3 regions of the Pseudomonas sp. NPDC087803 genome follow, and region 3 is predicted to be linked to each of the others. Evidence: predicted binding sites of a transcription regulator. Region 3 holds the regulator's gene; each other region holds the start of a gene.
What was found. Region 3 encodes sigma-54, which starts transcription at its own class of promoters, with help from an activator protein. Its sites were predicted from a motif close to ANTGGCATNNANNTTGCTNT; they were not measured.
Positions count from the first base shown of each region.

Region 1: ACIOUG_RS23170 (pilin) is a predicted target of sigma-54. The motif match lies at 1,700-1,719, and genes of this name have one in related genera.
Region 2: glnA (glutamate--ammonia ligase) is a predicted target of sigma-54. The motif match lies at 3,133-3,152, and genes of this name have one in related genera.

Region 1 covers NZ_JBIUVO010000068.1:12,935-17,605, reverse strand. The annotation lists gene pilB (type IV-A pilus assembly ATPase PilB) at 1-1,539, opposite strand, end outside; gene ACIOUG_RS23170 (pilin) at 1,768-2,208, shown strand; gene ACIOUG_RS23165 (BON domain-containing protein) at 2,507-2,863, shown strand; gene ACIOUG_RS23160 (DUF2845 domain-containing protein) at 3,095-3,391, opposite strand; gene ACIOUG_RS23155 (DUF748 domain-containing protein) at 3,391-4,671, opposite strand, start outside.
Region 2 covers NZ_JBIUVO010000082.1:121-4,791, reverse strand. The annotation lists gene ACIOUG_RS24625 (DUF4124 domain-containing protein) at 220-837, opposite strand; gene ACIOUG_RS24620 (DUF4124 domain-containing protein) at 834-1,346, opposite strand; gene glnA (glutamate--ammonia ligase) at 1,632-3,038, opposite strand; partial or broken gene thiI (tRNA uracil 4-sulfurtransferase ThiI) at 3,367-4,671, shown strand, end outside.
Region 3 covers NZ_JBIUVO010000053.1:14,142-18,812, reverse strand. The annotation lists gene ACIOUG_RS21040 (ZIP family metal transporter) at 1-135, shown strand, start outside; gene ACIOUG_RS21035 (HPr family phosphocarrier protein) at 240-515, opposite strand; gene rapZ (RNase adapter RapZ) at 531-1,388, opposite strand; gene ptsN (PTS IIA-like nitrogen regulatory protein PtsN) at 1,391-1,855, opposite strand; gene hpf (ribosome hibernation-promoting factor, HPF/YfiA family) at 1,868-2,176, opposite strand; gene ACIOUG_RS21015 (RNA polymerase factor sigma-54) at 2,250-3,743, opposite strand; gene lptB (LPS export ABC transporter ATP-binding protein) at 4,019-4,671, opposite strand, start outside.

The DNA.
Region 1 (4,671 bases), on a different contig from region 3:
GTTTTTCACCACTTCGTAAATCCCCACGCGTCCCTTGTAGCCGCCGTTGCACAGGTCGCAACCGACCGGCTCATAGATCGTGAAACTGCCGATCTGTTCCGGCGGGAAGCCTTCCTTGATCAGCGTTTCGCGGGGGATCTCGATCGGTTTCTTGCAGTGGCTGCACAGCTTGCGCGCCAGGCGCTGGGCGATGATCAGGCTGACCGAGGTGGCGATGTTGAACCCGGGAATGCCCATGTTGTGCAGGCGGGTCAGGGTTTCGGCGGCGCTGTTGGTGTGCAGCGTGGACAGCACCAGGTGACCGGTCTGCGCAGCCTTGATCGCGATCTCGGCGGTTTCCAGGTCGCGGATTTCGCCGACCATGATCACGTCCGGGTCCTGACGCAGAAACGAACGCAGGGCCTGGGCAAAATCCAGCCCCTGTTTCGGATTGACGTTGACCTGGTTGATGCCTTCCATGTTGATTTCCACCGGGTCTTCGGCGGTGGAAATATTGATGTCGACGGTGTTGAGGATATTCAGGCCGGTGTACAGCGACACGGTTTTCCCCGAGCCGGTAGGACCGGTGACCAGAATCATGCCCTGCGGCTGCTTGAGCGCCGCCATGTACAGCTCTTTCTGCGCCGGCTCGTAACCCAGTGCGTCGATGCCGATCTGCGCGCTGGACGGATCGAGAATCCGGATCACCACTTTTTCGCCCCACAGGGTCGGCAAGGTGTTGACCCGGAAGTCGATCGACTTGCTCTTCGACAGGCGCATCTTGATCCGCCCGTCCTGGGGTTTGCGGCGCTCCGAGATATCCAGGCTGGCCATGACTTTCAGGCGGGCGGCGATTCGCCCGGCCAACTGGATCGGCGGTTTGGCCACTTCGCGCAGAATTCCGTCGGTACGCACCCGCACCCGAAAGTTTTTTTCGTAGGGTTCGAAGTGCAGGTCGGAGGAGCCGCTTTTGATCGCGTCGAGCAGCATCTTGTGCACGAAACGCACGACCGGTGCGTCATCGGCGTCGAGTCCGCCGATGGCGTCCTGGCGGCTGTCGTCGACGGACTCGACATCCACGCCGTCGAGATCGACGTCGGCCATCTCTTCGAGGCCGCTGGCGTGGGTGTCGAAGAATTTCTCGATGGCCTCGGTGAGCTTGTCGTCCTCCACCAGAATCGCTTCGGTGCTCAACCCGGTGCTGAACTGAATGTCATTGATCGCTTGATGATTGCTCGGGTCGGAAATGCCCACGAACAGTTTGTTGCCACGGCGCCACAAGGGCAGGGCGTGGTGCTGGCGCACCAGTTTTTCGCTGACCAGGCCTTTGGGCTGGGTTTCCTTGTCGAGGCAATTGAGGTCCATGAAGGCCATGCCGAAATGCTCGGAAGCGATCTCGGCCACTTGTGAGCTCTTCACCAGTTTGTTCTGCACCAGGTAGCTGACCAGCGACAGGCGATTGCGCTGCGCCTGTTGCCAGGCCTGCTGGGCACTTTTTTCCGTAAGCAGTTCGGCCTGTACCAATTGCTTGGCCAGCCCGCTCAGAGCGATGTCATTCATGGGGATTCCGGATGCTGACAGTTCATGACTTATAGCCTAGTCAAGTGACAGCGCCAAACACGCCCGGTGCAGGTGACAAAAAGTGTCAGATAGTGCGGTTAGCGGTTGTAGGAAAGCGCGATACGGCGCCTTTATGCCCAGCGTGCGGGGTCTGTAAGCGGTTGGCATGAGCTATGCTGCGCTCTTTGCAGATCATGAGATTCCGACTCATGCATGGAGAGCCTGTCTATGAACAACCAAAAAGGTTTCACTCTGATCGAGCTGCTGATCGTGGTGGCGATCATCGGCATTCTGGCGACCATCGCCCTGCCGCAGTACACCAAGTATCAGGCACGTTCGAAAGTCACTGCCGGGCTGGCGGAAATCAGCGCGCTAAAAGTGCCTTTCGAGGACACCATTAATCAAGGTACGGACCCGACGCTGACGCTGGTGGCAGGTAGCGCGTCGTTTGCTACGACCAATTGCGGCACCGTCACCGCGTCCGGCACGGCGTCGACTGGCGCGGGGACCATCGTCTGCACCTTGGCCAACGCCCCGGCTCCAGTGCTGGGCAAAACCATCACGTTGACTCGTTCTTCGGGGACCGGCTCGGCGGCGGGTGTCTGGAGCTGCGCTTCGACGGTGAACGCCGACTACGCGCCTAAGGGTTGCCCAGGCAGCGGTGCCTGATTGACTCGACAAGCGTCACCGGATGCCCCGCGTTGCGGGGCATTTTTTTGTCTTTTGGCGCTGGAAAAAGCTTCAATAATTTCAGCGTGTTAAGAACTTTCGGAAAAGCCGCAACTTGCATGTCGATAATGCACGTGTCATGCAAATTGCATGATTTCGAAAATTTGCCTAATTCGTAACTTATTGATTTATAACGATTTATTGTCTTTCGAAAAGTTGGCACAGCCTTCGCAACATACCCAGTAACCCTGCTGACAAGACAACCAGCAGACTTTCCAGAAAAACAGGAGTTACTCGTATGAAGAAGTTCGCTATCACTGCCGCTGCTGCTACCGCGCTGACCCTGACCATGGCTTCCGGTGCTTTCGCACAATCCACCCAGGCTACTCAGGCTCCAATGACTCTGGCTGCTGGTGAAATGACCAAGGCTAAAGAAACTACTTCCGATACCTGGATCACTACCAAAGTGAAAAGCGACCTGGTAACCGAAAAAGGCATTCCAGGCACTGATATCAAAGTCGAAACCAACAAAGGTGTCGTATCGCTGTCGTCGACTGTAGCCATCACCGAGGCTCAGAAAACCACCGCTGTGAACATCACCAAGAAAATCAAAGGCGTCAAAGCGGTCTCCGCTGACGGCCTGAAAGCCGAGTAAGGCATGACTTCTCGCCTGGACCGGGAGAAGGCGCGACAGACGGGCCGAGCAATACGTCTGCCGCAACTTTAGAGTTCATGCGAACGGTCACACGGATGTGACCATTACGGGCCCCGGCACTTGTGTCGGGGCCTGTTCTATTTCAAAGCAAAAGATCGCAGCCTTCGGCAGCTCCTACAGTGGAATGCATTGTCCTGTAGGAGCTGCCGCAGGCTGCGATCTTTTGATCTTTCAGTTACCGCGTTTGCTGTTGATCTGCCGCAGGCGGTTGCCTTCAAAGCGCAGGTATTGATACATGCCGTTGCTCGGGCCGTAAGTCCATTCCTCCACCTGAAACTCTTCACGGCGATTGGCGCTGCGCTTGTAGCCGAGGGCATCGCGGCTGACCGGTTCGCCGCACTTCTGCAGCACTTCGCTGACGCGGTCGCCGAGACTGACCAGTTGGCTGCCACAGCGCAGCGTGTCGGAGGCCAGCGCAGGGCTGGCGGCGAACAGCAGCGTCAGTGCAACCAGCCACTTGTGGTTCATCATTCGGCGTCCAGGTGCATTTGCGTCACGACCCGGCCATCGCTTTCGGCCTGGCCGAGATTGGCGTCAATGAAGTACACCCGGTCATCCGCCAACTGACCTTTGTCGACCAGATAGTCCTTGATACTGCTGGCACGTTCCTGACCCAACTGCCGCAGCAGCACATCGCTGGAACTCCAGAACTTGATCACGCCGTCACGCATTTTCGCCGTGCGTTCTTCCTTGCCCAAATCCTTCCATTCGGCCGGTGGCTGGGTTTTCAGGCGGGTGCGGTAGATGCCTTCGAGCAGCGGCCCTTTCTCGCTGTCCGGTACTTGCAGCAGGGAAGCCTGAGCCGGGACCTTGTCGCCTCGGCGCTGGAGCATCTTGTAGTAGTTGTACTGGTATTCGCGCTCCAGACGCTGTTCGGCAATCAACGGACCGTCGCTGCTTTGCGCGGCGGTGCCTTCGATTTCCAGACGCAGGGCCGGACGTTCCTTGAGGGCCTTGGACAGTTTGTCCAGCGCCGACTCGGCGTCCTTGCTCAGGTCGCTCGAACCTGGAGCAAAGGACACGGTACCGAGGTCTTCGGAACCGCCGCCGCTGATCAGGCCGCCAATCAGCTTGAACGGCGCGGCTGCGGCTTTGACGATCAGGTTGCGCAGGGTCTGCCAGACAATCGGCATCACGCTGAACTGCGGGTTGTTGAGGTCGCCGGTCACCGGCAGTTCGATGGAAATCTTGCCATCGACGTCCTTGAGCAGGGCAATCGCCAGTTTCAGCGGCAGGCTCACGGCATCCGGGCTGTCGACTTTCTCACCGAGTTGCAACTGCTCGACCACCACTTTGTTCTCGGCCTTCAACTGGCCCTTGGTAATCAGGTAGTGCAGGTCGAGGTTGAGCCGGCCCTTGCGGATGCGGTAACCGGCGAACTTGCCGGAATACGGCGTCAGTGTGGTCAGCTCGACGCGTTTGAAACTGGTGGCGATGTCGAGGCTGGCCATCGGGTCGAACGGGTTGACCGCGCCTTTGATGGTCACCGGTGCATAACGGTCGACCTTGCCGTTGATGTCGACGCTGGCCGGTTTCGCCTGACGGCTGTCGATGGTGCCGATCTGGCCGTTGAGCTGCTGAACTGCTGTGGCGAAATTCGGCGTCAGGCTGAAGTCGGCGAAGTTGGCCGAGCCGTCGTTGATCGCAATCGCGCCGATGTGAATGCCCAGTGGCTTGTCTTTGCCGGCCGGTTTCGCCGCTGCGGACTTCGCACCACTGTCGGCAGGTTGCGGGATCAGCAGATCGTC
Region 2 (4,671 bases), on a different contig from region 3:
TGGGGGCGGAGCGTGCGCAAGAAGCAGGCGTCGTTAAACGGAAAATGCAAAAACTAAACCAAGGCTCCGAAAAGAAGCGCTCAACCCCTGAAACAGGCGTTTGACGCTCATTTGCGTGGCGCTCAATGCACGAGAACGGGAAGTTTCGAACCAAAATGGGTTGGGTTGTGGGTACGGTGCAGTCTTATGCACCAATATAGTGCGCAAAGCTGAACGGCGTTAGAAGAAACGCAGGAAGGGATTTTTTTCTTCGACGGGTTTGTCTTTCAACGGACATTCCGGGCGCACGCCGTAGTCTTCGCTGACGCAGGGTTTGATCTGGCGTTTCTGCGCCAGCGAGATGCGCAGCATGTGAAACGGCTGGTTGGCGGTGCGTTCGACGATGCGGTCGTCGGCATCGAGGATTTCCACCGACAGGTTATGGCTGCCCCGGTCGATATTGCTCAACGGGAACACCGGACTCGGGCCCGGCTCGCCAGTGGCGTGGCCGTCCAGCAGCAGGCGATAGCGATGGCCCTGCTGCAGGCCCGGTTCGCTGGTGACGCTGACGATCACCTCGCCGGCGCTGCTGCGAATGGTCGCGTCCGGCTCGGGGATCAGGATGCGCAGCATGTCGTAGTGGAACAGCGGTTGTTCCGCGACCTTTTTCACAGCGCTGAGCGGTGCTGCAGCCGTGGGGTTGGCCGACATGCGATTACTGGTCGCGATAGGTACGCGCTTGGCGTTGCCGCGTGGCTGGTCGGTGTAGACGCGATTGCCCTGCGCGTCGATATAGGTGAAGACCTCGGCGTGCACGGGCAGGGCGAACAGGCACAGGATCAGCCAGCACAGCCTCATGGCTTGTGCACCCGCTGCACGGTGAACACCACCGCCGGGCTCTGCTGGATGATCGCTTCGCCGTCGATCACCTGCACCGCGAGACGATGCTCGCCGCGATCGACATTCACCAGTTGCAGGATCGGCACGTTGCTCGGCTGGCCGTAAGGCGCGTCGTCCAATATCAGCCTTAACTGGTGCGGCGCCTGCAAACGCGGCTTGATCAGCACGTTGACGGTGAAGGTGCCGTTGTTGGCGCGCAGGGCTTCTTCGCTGGGCAGGCCGGTCAGTTCCAGCACTTCATAAGCGCTGCGCGCTACTGGGCGATTATCTGTGCTGGAGGCGGGTGGCGCGCTCGGTGCTTGCGGCTCGACGCTGTTGAGCGGCGGCAACTCCAGCGGCTGCGCCTTGACGCCGTCCGGCGAGTGATCGCTGTACACCGTGTTGCCGTTGGCGTCGGTGTACTTGTAGATCTGCGCGGCGGCGGGCAGGGCGATCAGCAACAGGATGTAGAGAAAGGTGCGCCCCATGAAATCGACCGGGAAAGAAAGCGATGGGGTGCAGCATAGGTCAGGTGTGGCGGTTGGCCCAACCCTGGATATATCCGCAAATCATTCAGGCGCTGCAATGCCCCTGTGGGAGCGGGCTTGCTCGCGAATGCGGTCGGTCATTGAAGATGATGGTGACTGACACGACGCCTTCGCGAGCAAGCCCGCTCCCACAGGGTCGTGCGGCGCCAACGAAATCCGGGCAATAAAAAAGGCCTCCCGAAGGAGGCCTCTTTTTGTCACGCCGCGTAGCGCGGCGCTACCGGATCAGCAGCTGTAGTACAGCTCATATTCCAGTGGGTGTACGAAGGTGCGGACCTTGATTTCTTCTTCGGATTTCAGCGCGATGTAAGCGTCGATGAAGTCGTCGGAGAACACGCCGCCCTTGGTCAGGAACGCACGGCCCTTGTCCAGTTCTTCCAGGGCTTCTTTCAGGCTGCCGCAAACTTGTGGGATCTCTTTCGCCTCTTCAGGCGGCAGGTCGTACAGGTTTTTGTCAGCGGCATCGCCTGGGTGGATCTTGTTCTGGATACCGTCCAGGCCGGCCATCAGCAGTGCTGCGAAAGCCAGGTACGGGTTGGCAGCCGGATCCGGGAAGCGTGCTTCGATACGACGGCCGCGTGGGCTGTTGACGTAAGGAATACGGATCGAGGCGGAACGGTTACGAGCCGAGTAGGCCAGCATCACCGGCGCTTCGAAACCTGGCACCAGACGCTTGTACGAGTTGGTGGCCGGGTTGGTGAAGCCGTTCAGGGCCTTACCGTGCTTGATGATACCGCCGATGAAGTACAGGGCGGTTTCGGACAGGCCGGCATAGCCTTCACCAGCGAAGGTGTTCTTGCCATCTTTGGCGATGGACATGTGTACGTGCATGCCCGAGCCGTTGTCGCCGTACAGTGGCTTCGGCATGAAGGTCGCGGTGCGGCCGTAAGCGTCGGCTACGTTGTGCACAACGTATTTCAGCGTCTGAACTTCGTCAGCTTTCTTCACCAGGGTGTTGAACTTGACACCGATTTCGTTCTGACCGGCAGTCGCCACTTCGTGGTGGTGAACTTCAACGGTCTGGCCCATCTCTTCCAGTGCGTTGCACATGGCAGTACGGATTTCGTGGTCGTGGTCGAACGGCGGAACCGGGAAGTAGCCGCCTTTGATACCTGGACGGTGGCCTTTGTTGCCGCCTTCGATGTCCTGGTCGGACATCCACGAGCCTTGTTCGGAGTAGATCTTGAACATCGAACCGGAGATGTCGGACTTGAATTTCACTTCGTCGAAGATGAAGAATTCTGGTTCTGGACCGGCGAAGACGGTGTCACCGATACCGGTGGTCTTCAGGTATTCCTCGGCACGGTGAGCGATGGCGCGCGGGTCGCGATCGTAACCTTGCATGGTCGAAGGTTCGATGATGTCGCAAACCAGGATCAGGGTTGCGTCTTCGGTGAACGGGTCGAGAACGGCAGTGTCGTCGTCCGGCAGCAGGATCATGTCGGAGGCTTCGATGCCTTTCCAGCCAGCGATGGAGGAACCGTCGAACATCTTGCCGACTTCGAAGAAGTCGTCTTCCAGCGCATCGCGAGCCGGCATGGTCACGTGGTGCTGAGTGCCTTTGGTGTCCGTGAAGCGCAGATCAATCCACTTGACGTCATGATCTTTGATGAGTTGAACCGACTTCGACATAGTGTCCTCCGGGTGGCTTAGGGCTTGGTAGTGGATGCCCTTAATATGGGTGATGCCGGCGCAGATACTCTGCCAAGGCAACCTGCCTCACAAGGGAGCAAATTGCATGCCAGTGCCCCAGCATGGGTTTTTTGCCCCAAATTCACGCTTGCAGCACTGCAAAGCGCCATAAAGGCGAAAATCTCGCCCCTTAATGTAGCGCCTGAAAACGAAAATGACCCGTTTTGGTGCAAGTGAAACCTTCTGCATATTAACTGGTTAAACCTTGAGCAATTTCCGCTATAATCCGCGCCCCCCTTTTTCGGCTGGCCCTGCGCGCGCTGTTTTCATGAAACTAATCGTAAAAGTCTTCCCCGAGATCACCATCAAAAGCCGCCCTGTCCGGATGCGTTTCATCCGCCAGCTGGCCAAGAACATCCGCGCCGTGCTCCGCGATCTGGACCCGGCCGTGGTGGTGAACGGTGTGTGGGACAATCTCGAGCTGGAAACCCGCGTTACCGACCCCAAAGCCTTGAAAGAGATGGGTGAGCGCCTGGTGTGCACCCCGGGCGTCGCGCACTTTCTGCAGATCGACGAGTACCCGCTGGGCGACTTCGACGACATCACCGAGAAGTGCAAACAGCACTACGGCGATGTGCTGGCCGGGAAGATTTTCTCGGTGCGCTGCAAGCGTGCAGGCAAGCACCCGTTCAGCTCGATGGATGTCGAAAAATACGTCGGCAGCAAGCTGCGTCGTGAGTGCGGTGCGGCCGGAATCGACCTCAAAGACCCGCAAATCGAAGTTCGCATCGAAGTTCGCGACCAACGGTTGTTTGTCATCCACAGCCAGCACAACGGCATCGGCGGTTACCCGCTCGGTGCCCTGGAGCAGACGCTGGTATTGATGTCCGGCGGCTTTGACTCGACGGTTGCCGCCTACCAGATCATGCGTCGCGGCCTGATGGCGCATTTCTGCTTCTTCAATCTGGGCGGGCGTGCCCACGAATTGGGCGTGATGGAAGTCGCGCATTTCATCTGGAAGAAGTACGGCAGCTCGCAACGCGTGCTATTTGTCAGTGTTCCGTTCGAAGAAGTGTTGGGCGAAATTCTCGGCAAAGTCGATAACAGTCATATGGGCGTCGTATTGAAGCGTATGATGTTGCGCGCATCGTCGGCCATCGCCGACCGGCTGCACATCGACGCGCTGGTCACCGGCGAAGCGATTTCCCAGGTATCGAGCCAGACGCTGCCGAACCTGTCGGTGATCGACTGTGTGACCGACAAGCTGGTCCTGCGCCCACTGATCGTTGCGCACAAGCAGGACATCATCGACACGGCCAACGAGATCGGCACCGCCGATTTCGCCCGGCACATGCCGGAGTACTGCGGGGTCATCTCGGTCAATCCGAAGACCGCCGCCAAGCGCCACCGTGTTGAGCACGAAGAGAAAGAATTCGACATGGCGGTCCTCGAGCGTGCGCTCGAAAACGCCAAACTGGTGCCGATCGATCGAGTGATCGACGAATTGGGCCAGGATTTGCAGATCGAAGAAGTCGGCGAAGCGCTGGCCGGTCAGATCGTTATCGACATCCGTCATCCGGATGCGGCCGAGGATGACCCGCTGGAACTCGCCGGCATAGAAGTACAGACGATG
Region 3 (4,671 bases):
GCGGGGGCGATGTTGCTGGTGGTGACTCATGAGGTCATCCCCGAGTCGCGCCGCAATGGTCATGACAAAATGGCCAGCCTTGGCTTGCTGATCGGGTTCTGTCTGATGATGGTGATGGATACCGCGTTGGGTTGAAGCAGATCAAAAGATCGCAGCCTGCGGCAGCTCCTACAGGAAAATGCATTCCAATGTAGGAGCTGCCGCAGGCTGCGATCTTTTGATCTTTTGATCTTTAACGATCAACCACCTTCGTCGAAGTAGTTGTTGATCAACTCCACCAAAGCATCCATGGCCTCCTCAGCCTGTTCGCCTTCGGTGCTCAAATGTATTTTGGTGCCCTTGCCGGCCGCGAGCATCATCATCGCCATGATGCTTTTGCCGTCCACTGCTGTCTCGGGCGTGCGACCGACTCTTATCGTGGTCTCCGGAAACTTGCCGGCCACGCCGACGAATTTGGCCGATGCCCGGGCATGCAGACCCAATTTGTTGATGATTTCGATTTCACGAGCAGGCATCGCGGTGTGAATCCTTTAAGTGAGGTCGCGGTGGCGAACCTGGACGTTCTTCAGGGTTTTCTGCAGGGCCTGACCCAGGCGTTCGGTCAGGTAAACGGAGCGGTGATGCCCGCCGGTGCAGCCAATGGCGATGGTGACATAGGCGCGATTGCTCGCGGCAAAGCGCGGCAGCCATTTATTCAGGTAGCCGTAGATGTCCTGGAACATTTCCTCGACCTCCGGCTGCGCCGCCAGGTACTCGGCCACCGGTGCATCGAGACCGGATTGCGCGCGCAATTCTGGCTTCCAATACGGGTTCGGCAGGCAGCGCACGTCGAACACCAGGTCCGCATCCACCGGCATGCCGCGCTTGAAACCGAACGACTCGACCAGAAACGCGGTACCCGGCTCCGGCTGATTCAGCAGGCGCAGCTTGATGGTGTCGCGCAACTGGTACAGGTTCAGATTGGTGGTGTTGACCTTGAGGTCGGCCAGGTCGGCAATCGGGCCGAGCAGGGCGGTCTCGTCGTTGATCGCTTCGGCCAACGAACGATTGGCGGTGCTCAGCGGGTGGCGACGACGGGTTTCCGAGAAGCGTTTAAGCAGGGTTTCTTCGTCGGCATCCAGATACAACACATCACATTGGATGTGCCGGCTGCGGACTTCTTCCAGCAATTCGGGGAAACGCGACAGGTGGCTCGGCAAATTACGCGCGTCGATCGATACGGCGACCAGCGGCTGGGCCAGTTCGGTATGAACCAGAGCGCGCTCAGCCAGTTCCGGCAGCAAGCCGGCGGGCAGGTTGTCGATGCAGTAGTAACCGTTGTCCTCAAGGACATCCAGGGCAGTACTTTTACCCGAGCCGGAACGGCCGCTGACAATGATCAAGCGCATGATTAGTGACCGTTCTGCTCGCTCAGGACGACCTGATACAAGGCTTCATTGCTCGGTGCGCTGCGCAGTTTTTCGCGCACTTCCTTGCGATCGAGCATGCTGGCGATCTGGCGCAGTAATTCCAGGTGTGCATCGGTGGCAGCTTCCGGGACCAGCAGGACAAACAGCAGGTCAACCGGCGCGCCGTCGATGGCATCGAAATCGATGGGGGCATCAAGGTGCAGCAAGGCGCTGACAGGCTCGGTGCAACCTTTGAGGCGACAGTGGGGAATGGCGATGCCGTTGCCGAAACCGGTGGAACCGAGTTTCTCACGGGCGATCAGCGCCTCGAAGACATCTTGCATCTCCAGATCCGGCACTTCGCGGGCGATCAGGTTGGCAATCTGTTCGAGGGCTTTCTTTTTACTGCCGCCCGGCACGTTCACCAAGGAACGGCCGGGGGTCAGGATACTTTCAAGTCGGATCATGGGTTGGGGGTGTTAACGACCTGTCGCGCCCTGGAGGAGGCTCTGGGTCTTTTCCTTATGCTTTTTGAGTTGGCGATCCAGCTTGTCGGTCAGTGCGTCGATCGCAGCGTACATGTCGGTATCTTCTGCGTTGGCGACCACTTCGCTGCCGGGTATATGCAAGGTGGCTTCGATTTTCTGCTTCAGCTTTTCGACGCACATCGTGACCTGCACGTTGGTGATCTTGTCGAAATGGCGCTCCAGTCGTTGGAGTTTTTCCTCGATATAGGAACGCAGAGGTTGGGTCACTTCCAGTTGGTGTCCACTGATGTTGACTTGCATACAGCTTCTCCTTCGTTGCCAGTGCATAAAGCGGCAGGCCGAAGAGCCTGCCACTGGAACGCTGTAACGTGGCTTACATCAACCGCTTGCGTTCGCTCGAAGGCGCGATCCCGAGGGATTCACGGTACTTGGCGACGGTGCGGCGAGCCACCTGAATGCCTTGTGCCTCCAGTAAACCAGCGATCTTGCTGTCACTCAACGGCTTTTTCTGATTTTCCGCCGCAACCAGTTTCTTGATGATCGCGCGGATCGCCGTGGACGAGCATTCGCCGCCTTCCGAGGTGCTGACGTGGCTGGAGAAAAAGTATTTCAGTTCATAAATGCCCCGCGGGGTATGCATGAATTTCTGCGTGGTAACCCGGGAAATCGTCGATTCGTGCATGCCGACCGCTTCCGCGATGTCGTGCAGGACCAACGGCTTCATGGCTTCGTCGCCGTATTCCAGGAAGCCGCGTTGATGCTCGACGATCTGGGTGGCGACTTTCATCAGGGTTTCGTTGCGGCTTTGCAGGCTCTTGATGAACCAGCGCGCTTCCTGCAACTGATTGCGCATGAAGGTGTTATCGGCGCTGGTGTCGGCGCGACGGACGAAACCGGCGTACTGCGCGTTGACCCGCAGACGTGGCACCGACTCCTGATTCAGCTCGACCAGCCAGCGTTCGTTGTCCTTGCGCACAATGACGTCAGGCACCACGTACTCGGCTTCGGTCGATTCGATCTGTGAACCCGGGCGCGGATTGAGGCTCTGCACCAGCTCGATGACCTGACGCAGCTCGTCTTCCTTGAGCTTCATGCGCCGCATCAACTGGCTGTAGTCGCGGCTGCCGAGCAAGTCGATGTAATCGCTGACCAGACGCTTGGCTTCGTTGAGCCACGGGGTCTTGGCCGGGAGCTGGCGCAGTTGCAGCAGCAGGCATTCGCCGAGGTTGCGGGCGCCGATGCCAGCCGGTTCAAACTGCTGGATGCGGTGCAGGACGGCTTCGATCTCGTCCAGCTCGATGTCGAGCTCCGGATCAAAGGCGTCGAGAATTTCTTCGAGGGTTTCGTCGAGGTAGCCCTGATTGTTGATGCAGTCGATCAGGGTCACGGCGATCAGGCGGTCGGTGTCGGACATCGGCGCCAGGTTCAATTGCCACAGCAAATGGCTTTGCAGGCTTTCTCCGGCGGAGGTGCGGGTGGTGAAGTCCCACTCGTCATCATCGCTGCTGGGCAGGCTGCTGGCGCTGGTCTGGTAGACGTCTTCCCAGGCGGTATCGACCGGCAGCTCGTTGGGAATGCGCTCGTTCCATTCGCCTTCCTCCAGGTTGTCCACCGTCGGGGCGGTTTCCTGATAGGAGGGTTCCTGAATATCGGTGTTGGGTTTTTGTTCGACGTTGTCGGCCAAAGGATCGGAGTTGTCGAAGTCGTCGCCTTCTTCCTGGCGTTCGAGCATCGGATTGGATTCCAGGGCCTCCTGGATTTCCTGTTGCAGGTCCAGGGTCGACAATTGGAGCAGACGGATGGCCTGTTGCAGCTGCGGTGTCATCGTCAGCTGCTGGCCCATTCTCAAGACTAGCGATGGTTTCATGGCAGGGGCTTAACACCTTATTCGCCGGCGCGCATGCGCCATCCACTACAGGGCGCCGGAGCGCCAAACTTAAGCAAATTATATGCCTGAAACTGAAGTGTTTGCCTAGAGCGCTGTAACAATAAAAAGATAGAAAACTTTATTGACGCGTTGCTCAGGCGAGCGGTGAACACCTTTGAAGCGACGTGTTTGCCTGGAGCGCTGTAACAATTAAAGCGTATTGAATCCTGCTTGAATCGATACAGCGCCCGGGCGGCTCACCGGGCACTATTCGCTTAGAGGCGGAATTCGTGGCCCAGGTACACTTCCTTCACCAGATCGTTGGCGAGGATGGTCTCGGCGTCACCTTCGGCGATCAGTTGACCGTCGTTGACGATGTAGGCGGTCTCGCAGATATCCAGGGTCTCACGCACGTTGTGGTCGGTGATCAGCACACCGATCCCCTTGGCCTTGAGGTGGTGGATGATCTGCTTGATGTCACCGACCGAGATCGGGTCGACACCGGCGAACGGTTCGTCGAGCAGGATGAATTTCGGTGCGGTCGCCAGCGCGCGGGCGATTTCCACCCGGCGGCGTTCACCACCGGACAGGCTCATGCCGAGGTTGTCGCGGATGTGGCTGATGTGGAATTCCTGCAGCAGGCTTTCCAGTTCCTTGCGACGACCGGCCTTGTCGAGTTCCGCGCGGGTTTCGAGGATGGCCATGATGTTGTCGGCCACCGACAGTTTGCGGAAGATCGACGCTTCTTGCGGCAGATAGCCGATACCGGCCTTGGCGCGACCGTGCATCGGCTGGTGGCTGACGTCCAGATCATCGATCAGCACGCGGCCCTGATCGGCCTGTACCAGGCCGACGATCATGTAGAAGCAGGTGGTCTTGCCGGCACCGTTCGGGCCGAGCAGGCCAACGATCTGGCCGCTGTCGATCG